DNA from 2 places in the Blautia hansenii DSM 20583 genome. Region 2 is predicted to be linked to the other one. Evidence: predicted binding sites of a transcription regulator. Region 2 holds the regulator's gene; the other holds the start of a gene.

Region 1 (4,219 bases), 360 kb from region 2:
TTTCTTACATAGACTTACGTTCTGCGATTTCAGCCATCTTTGCCGTATTTAAACGAGTATCCCCATGCACACGACTGTAAGACAGGTATCCGTTCATTCTGTCAATTTTTGTCAAGTTCTTAGAACCGCATACCGGACACACATCCATTTCCAATTCTTCGTGTCCGCAATCATCACAATATGCAAGAGAAAGATTGACTCCCTCATAATAACCCAAATCCATAGCACGTCTGACTAAGGCACGGATTGCATCCACATTATACCCGATAGGGTAGCGCACATACTGAATTTTTCCGCCGTTGCAAAGCTCCCAAAATCTACCTTCACAATCCTGCTTTTCAATCGGAGTGATGTCTTCTGTTACATGACAATGGAAGCTGTTACTTACATAAGGTCTGTCAGAAACCCCTTCCACAATACCGTATTTCTTTCTGAACTGTTCTACCTGAAGTCCGCAGAGGCTTTCTGCCGGTGTGCCGTAAATTGCATACAGATTACCGTCTTCCTTCTTGTACTGCTCCACCTTTTTATTGATGTACTGAAGTACCTCTAACGCAAACTTTCCATCTTCACGAATGGATTTACCGTTATACAGCTCCTGAAGCTCGTTTAAAGCTGTAATACCGAAAGATGCCGTCATAGGCTTTAATAACGGTTTAATCTTATCAGAAGGTTTTAAATTACCGCCGTAAAATCCGCCTTCACAGTAAGCAAGAGGATTGGTAGATGCTTTCATCTCTCCTAAGTAATCATAAGTACGGATATGAAGATTGCGGATCATTTCCAGATAAAAGTCAAGCACTTCATAGAAATCCTTGTCCTCTGAACGTGCCTTTGCCAAAATCATAGGCAAATGAAGACTTACCGCACCTACATTAAATCTTCCCACAAATACAGGAACATCATTGTCATCTGCCGGTGTCATACCGCCTCTTTCATACCAAGGGCTTAAAAAGGCTCTGCATCCCATAGGACTGATAACTTTCTTATATCGCTTATACATGCTGGATATGTATCCCTTTCCGCTTAAAGAAAGCCAATCCGGATACATGGTCTTTGCGGAACAGGAAATTCCAGCTTCAAAGACATCCTCGCCTTCCTTTCCTTCTCCATGAATATTTTCATCATATAAGAATACGATTTTCGGAAACAGCACCGGTTTTTTGTGCCCTTCTTTTCCCTGTCCCTCTTTATGTACTTCTAAAAGAGAAATACTGCACATTTTCTCAAAACGTTCCATTCCCAGCCCCAATGTCACGGTAACAAAAGGATAATCGCCTCTGGAAGAACCAACGGTATTTAATTTATATTCAATTCCCTGCCAGCCCTGATCAAAATCACGGCGAACCTTGTCCATGGCATACTGATGTGCTCTCTCCTTTGCAGGCGCCCAGTCAGCATCTACGTATTTCAAGAATTCCTCGCAATATTTGTGATAGCTTTTCTCTGCATAAGGCGCAAGGATTTTATCTACCTCCGGTACAGTAAACCCGCCATACTGCTGCGCTGCCGTGCTTAAAATAATGTCTCCCATAACGTCAAAAGCAGTGTCCAGCGTCTTTGGCTCGTTATACCATACATTTCCCATTTCAAAGCCGCCCCGCAGCACGTTTGCCACGTCAAACAGACAGCAGTTCATGGTGTCCAGACGTGCGGATTGGTCATGAATATAAATATATCCGTCTTTACATGCCTGAAGCTCGTTTCTTGTCATAAAGAATTTTCGATACAATTCTTTGTTTAATTCATTGAAAATAAGACTTCTCTTTGTAGCAACGAGAGCACTGTCTGTATTGGCATTGCTCTTATCGCCGATATATCGGATGGACTGGCTCTTTGTATAAACCTCATCCATCATGTGAATAAAATCATGTTTGTAATTGCGGTAATCACGGTAGCTTTTTGCAACCGCAGGATTTACCTTTTCCAGTGCTCCCTCTACAATATTGTGCATATCCTGAATAGAGATTTCTTCCTTCTCCAAGGACTGCGCTTTTTCCTCTGCGTATTCACAAAGAAAATCAATCTCATCCTTTTTAAAGTCATACATAATTCTGGATGCAGATTTGTTCACTGCACGCACAATTTTCTGGATATTGAAATCCTCTTTTGTTCCGTCTTTCTTAATTACATACATCATCACTTTCACCTCATAAACTTTTGTAACACTATATCTGGTATTTCATAATATTTTTTCACTTTTGTTTTCACAACATTTTGTATTCCACAGTATACCATTTTTTCTTCCGAAAAGAAAGGGGAAATATTGCACAATTCTGTACCATTTATATCCATTTTCCTTTTCAAATCCATTGTTTAACGTGTTTTTAACACTCCGAGGAAGATAAAAATTTTTTATTTTTAAAGGAAAAACATGGGTTTTTCAGGTTATGGAAACCAAAGTCGATTTTACATTATCCAAAGTGCACAATTTTCTTTTTGTCAAGAGCATTTGATAAAAAAGATTGCATTGCTGCGCATCCTTGCGGAGCATTTTTGTTTCATAGGACGCAATTTCCTATGAAACAAAAAAATAAGAGGTTTCCCCCTTATTTTTATCGTGTCACGTTATTTAACCATTTATAAGTTTTATACCGATATATGGAAAACGGTATTTTAATAATTTCATCACTGCACAGCAGAATATACACCCAAGGCATTGGAATTCCAATGACAAAAGCTCCCACTGCCGCTCCTAAAATAGAGCAAAGCCACATAACGCCCACATCCAAAATCAGTCCAAACCGTGTATCTCCGCCGGCACGAAATACCCCTACAATCAAAGTAGTGTTAATGGATTGTCCCACTACATAGTAAGACATAATAAACATCATAGCTGTAAGATAGCTTTTTGCCAGCGGTGTCAGGTTCAGCATACTTCGCACAAATGGGGAAATCGCCAATATGAGCAATCCGCCGCCGATACCGCATACAATGGCAATTTTGACGAATTTCTTTCCGTATTCCCTTGCCAGCTCTTCTTTTTTCTCACCAATGGCTTTTCCAATCATAATTGCCGTTGCACTGGAAATACCAAATCCGATAACCATAGAAAGCTGTCTGCACACCTGCGCCACAGAATGAGCTGCTACCGCAGAGCTTCCCAAATGCCCTACAATCGCTGAAATCGCAGCCATTCCCGCTCCCCATGCAATTTCATTTAAAAGCACAGGTAAAGCATAGGTAAAGAAATCCTTTGAAAGCGCTTTATCCTTTACAAACCAGTCCTTAAATCGGATTTTCACCACATGGTTTATTTTCACTGCATAAAATACCACAATCACCACTTCAACGGCACGGGAACAGAGTGTTCCGAGAGCCGCCCCTGCCGCTCCCATAGCCGGTGCCCCGAAAAGTCCGAAAATAAAGATTGCGTTTAAAACAATATTTGCCGCAAGAGAAGTTCCATAGACAACTGTCGCTATGACAACTTGCTCAATGCTTCGTATAATGTTTAAATATACATTTGTAAAGGCTGACAATACATAAGAAAACGCCACGATTTTCAAGTAACTGACACCTGCGGCAATTACTGCTTCATCCGCCGTAAAAATACGCATTAGCTGATACGGGAAGAAAAATGCCGCTGCCGCAAACACAATTCCCGCCAGAATGGAAATGCGAAAAGACATTCCCATGACCTTTTCAATGGTTCTCGTATCCTTTTTCCCCCAGTACTGCGCAGTCAAAACACAGGCGCCGGAGGTAAGCCCAAAATACAGCAGGGATAAAATAAAGTAAATCTGATTTGCCAGCGATACTCCCGACAACGCCGTTTCCCCTACTTTTCCCAGCATAATAACGTCTGTGGAGGTCACTCCTACATTAATGAGGTTCTGAACCGCCATAGGCATAACCAGACGAAATACATGGGAATAAAACCTCTTATCCTCAAGACTCATCCTTTTTGTAAAAATCATTTTCCTTCAATCCTTTTCTTAAATTTCAATTTCACCTTCAAACACAACCTCTGCGGGTCCTGTCATATAAACAAAGTTTTCTGCTCTGTCCCAGAAAATTTTTAAATCTCCGCCCAAAAGTCTTACGGTCACTTCATCTTCTGTATATCCGTTTAAAACAGACGCTACTGCCACAGCACAGGCTCCTGTTCCGCAGGCTAAGGTTTCCCCGCTTCCTCTCTCCCATACGCGCATTTCTACGGTCCTCCTGTCAATCACACGGACAAACTCTGTATTTACACTTTCCGGAAATGCTGTAT
Region 2 (4,219 bases):
ACTTACGAAAAATTTATACGGAAGCGATTTCACACCCTGATATTGTAGCAATTTCTATCGGAACCAGACCGGATTGTCTGGGTGAAGATATTTTACAGCTTCTGGATGAGTTAAATCAAAAAAAGCCTGTATGGGTGGAATTAGGTCTTCAAACCATTCACGAAACCACTGCCCGATATATTCGTCGGGGCTATCCGCTTTCCTGTTTTGAACAGGCTGTTTCAGAGCTTCGAAAAAGAAATCTGGATGTGATTGTACATACCATTTTAGGGCTTCCCGGCGAAAGCAAAAACGATATTTTATCTACCATAGAATATCTTAATCACGGGGATATTCAGGGCATTAAATTGCAGCTTCTTCATGTATTAAAAGGAACCGATTTGGCAGAGGATTATCTGGCAGGAAAATTTCAGGTATACTCTATGGAGGAATACTTGGAGCTTGTCATAGACTGTCTGGAGCATCTTAATCCGGAAATTGTCATTCACCGTCTCACCGGTGACGGTCCAAAGGATTTGCTCATTGCCCCTCTATGGAGCAGCGCAAAAAGAACCGTTCTAAACACCCTTCACCGAGAATGTAAGCTTCGGCACGCTTTTCAGGGAAAACAATATAAACCAATGGAAAATAAGGAGGATTAAGTCATGTCAGAGCCACTCACACTCTATAAACTGATTATTCTGTATATGTTGGAAAAAGTGGATTTTCCGCTTACGAATGCTCAGATATCCGGTTTTGTGCTGGATAAAGGCTATACCACCTATTTCCATCTCCAGCAGGCAATTTCAGAGCTGATTGACTCAGAGCTGATTGAGTCCAAAACCATTCGAAACTCCTCTTACTTTGAGATTACTGCTCAGGGTAAACAGACACTGTCCTACTTTGAGGATCAGATTTCCGATGGGATTAAATCTGATATTTCTGCTTTCTTCAAAGAAAATATTATTCAGATGCGAGAAGAACTATCTGCTATTGCAGATTATTACAAAAGTGAAATCGAAGGTTATCACGTACGCTGTCGTTTGAAAAAAAATGACTTTTCCGTGGTAGATTTAACCATAGCAGTTCCCACAGAAGAAGCTGCTGCTGCCGTCTGTATGAACTGGAAGGAAAAAAGTCAGGATATTTACGAAAATCTCATTGAATTCTTAATGTAAGACAATATAACGCAAAGGAGTTGTCGCTTTAAATTCATATCTCGAATATTTTTAAAGCAACAACTCCCTTTTTAATTCATCATTTTCTTTAATTCGTCCATAAAGGTATCAATATCTTTGAATTCCCGATATACAGACGCAAATCGGACATAAGCCACTGCATCCAGCTCCTTGAGCTTGTCCATAACAATTTCCCCTATCAGTGTACTTGGAATTTCCCGCTCTTCCTTATTGAAAATTTCGGTTTCAATATCATCAATCAATTCTTCGATTTTCTTTACGGAAATCGGTCGTTTATAGCAGGCACGTGTAACGCCTCCCTGAATTTTCGAACGGTCATATTGCTCTCTGCTCTGGTCTTTTTTGATTACCACAAGGGGAATTGTTTCAATTTTTTCATACGTTGTAAAACGCTTCCCACATTCATCACACTGACGTCTTCGTCTTATAGAATTATTATCCGGTACAGGTCTTGAGTCGATAACTCTTGTATTTTCCTGACCGCAAAACGGACACTTCATGGCAAAGTCCTCCTGTCTTTTGTAGTTTTATCTCCACAGATTTTGATTTCTTACCCCAGTAAAGCCTCTGCCAGAGTCTCCAGATTTTTCTCATCAGCTTCTTTCATTACAGATTTGATGCTGACAACCGGCTCACAAATCTGAACGTCTTTCATTGCTTCCAGATAAGCCTTCATCAATTTTCCGGCCATAGGCGCCCATGAACCGTTTTCCACAATACCTACGGTTCTCTTTTTGTAAGTTTTTACTTTTAAGTGATATAAAAAGTCTTCCATGCAAGGGAACAACGCTCCGTCATAAGTCGGAGACATGATTACCAGCTTGTCATAGCGGAATGCTTCTGCTACTGCCTCTGCCATATCATCTCTCGCCAAATCAAAGCAGCAAACTGCCTTCGCACCTTTTTCTTTTAAAATCTCAGCCATCTTTTCGGCTGCTTTTGCCGTATTTCCGTGAATAGATGCGTAAGCAATTACCACGCCTTCCTCTTCCGGCTCATAACTGCTCCATGTAAGATATTTTTCAATATAATAGCCCAGATTTTCTTTTAAAACAGGTCCATGAAGGGGACAAATTGTCTGAATATCCAGAGTCGCCGCTTTCTTCAATAAATTCTGTACCTGTGTGCCGTATTTTCCTACAATATTGATAAAATATCTTCTGGCCTCGTCTGTCCAGTCTTCTTCCACATCAAGAGCGCCGAATTTTCCAAATCCGTCTGCGGAAAACAGAATTTTTTCAGACTGTTCATACTCTACCATAACCTCCGGCCAGTGAACCATCGGCGCCATAAAGAACTGTAAGGTGTGACTTCCAAGGCTTAAAGTATCTCCTTCTTTTACCACAACGCTTCTGTCTGAAAGGTCCATGCTGAAAAACTGAGGAAGCATAGAAAAGATTTTTGCATTTCCCACAATTTTCATATCCGGATATAATTCAGCTAATTTCTGAACATTAGACGCATGATCCGGCTCTAAATGAGAGACTACAAGGTAATCCACACTGCGGCCGTTTAACGCCTGAGATAAATTTTCCATCCATTGCTCTGTGGCACGTTTATCCACAGTATCCATAACAGCTACTTTTTCATCTAAAATTACATAAGAATTGTAAGAAACTCCATTTGGTACCTTATACTGACTTTCAAACAAATCAATGGTTTTATCATTTACTCCGATATACACAACAGAGTCTGAAATTTTCATATCATACATGGGTTATATTCCTCCTTGTCTTTAATATGTCCATACTATTTCTATTATATATGGAATGAATGAATTTTTCTACTACAATTTTCTTTTTCTTGACGTAATATAACGGAAAAGCTACAATGGGAGCAATAGGAGGATTGAAATCATGGAAAAATACACGGATTATATTTTAGAACAATTACAAAAATTATTGTCCATTGACAGCCCGACAGGCTATACAAAAAATGTAACGGACTATCTCATGGATGAATATAAGGCAATGGGCTATACTCCCACACAGACGGTAAAAGGCGGCGTCTTGGTAGATTTAGGCGGAACAGATGCTGAAAATGCCGTTTTTCTGGAAGCTCATGTGGATACGCTGGGCGCTATTGTTACAGAGGTTAAAGCAAACGGCAGACTTGCCATTTCTCCGCTGGGAGGTATGAATGCCAATAATGCAGAAGGGGAAAACTGTAAAATTATCACACGTTTTTCCGGCGCTTATGAAGGTACGTGCCAGCTTTGCAATGCTTCCATTCATGTAAACGGAAAATACGATGAAACTTCCAGAAGTTTTGATGTCATGGAAATTGTCCCTGACGAAAAGGTTTTCTCAAAAGCAGACACCGAAGCGCTGGGTATTATGACAGGGGATATTGTTTGCTTCTGCCCACGCACAACCATTACCAAAAGCGGATTTATCAAAAGCCGTTTTCTGGATGATAAATTAAGTGCAGCTATTTTAATGGGCTATGCCAAATATTTAAAGGATAACCGAATTTGTCCAAAAAGAAAGCTCTATCAGCATTTCACCGTATATGAGGAGGTTGGACATGGAGGCTCTGCTTCTATTCCTGCGGGTGTCACAGAGGTTTTATCGGTTGATATGGGCTGCGTGGGAGACGGCTTAAATTGTAAAGAGCATCAGGTATCTATCTGTGCCAAGGACAGCGGCGGTCCTTATAATTACCAGCTTGTCAGTGATTTAATTTCTGCTGCAAAAAATGCAGGAGCAGATTTTGCCGTAGATGTTTATCCTCATTATGGCTCGGATGCAGAAGCGGCTCTGCGGGCAGGCTATGATGTGCGTCACGGGCTTATCGGTGCAGGTGTCTACGCCTCCCATGGCTATGAGCGAAGCCACGTAGACGGTGTAAAAAATACCTTTTTACTTTTAAAATCTTATTTAGGATAAGCTTCTTTTAATTTTTCTTAAGAGAGTTTTCATTTTTTTTATAAAACCGACATAATTTCCTCATATTTTGTCCTTATAATGGAACATGGATAGTTGATAAACCACTCACTATCTCCCCCCTCAAGTTGGAAAGACCCGATACTTTTGTATCGG

The links. Region 2 encodes NrdR, which represses ribonucleotide reductase genes. Its sites were predicted from a motif close to CACAANATNTTGTG; they were not measured.
Region 1: nrdD (anaerobic ribonucleoside-triphosphate reductase) is a predicted target of NrdR. The motif match lies at 2,167-2,180, and genes of this name have one in related genera.

Annotation. Positions count from the first base shown of each region.
Region 1 covers NZ_CP022413.2:479,981-484,199, reverse strand. Annotated here, with positions in the region: gene nrdD (anaerobic ribonucleoside-triphosphate reductase) at 5-2,140, opposite strand; gene CGC63_RS02375 (MATE family efflux transporter) at 2,556-3,920, opposite strand; gene dapF (diaminopimelate epimerase) at 3,939-4,219, opposite strand, start outside.
Region 2 covers NZ_CP022413.2:842,717-846,935, reverse strand. Annotated here, with positions in the region: gene mnmL (tRNA modification radical SAM protein MnmL/YtqA) at 1-641, shown strand, start outside; gene CGC63_RS04285 (DUF4364 family protein) at 645-1,157, shown strand; gene nrdR (transcriptional regulator NrdR) at 1,229-1,678, opposite strand; gene CGC63_RS04275 (FprA family A-type flavoprotein) at 1,729-2,892, opposite strand; gene CGC63_RS04270 (M42 family metallopeptidase) at 3,035-4,066, shown strand.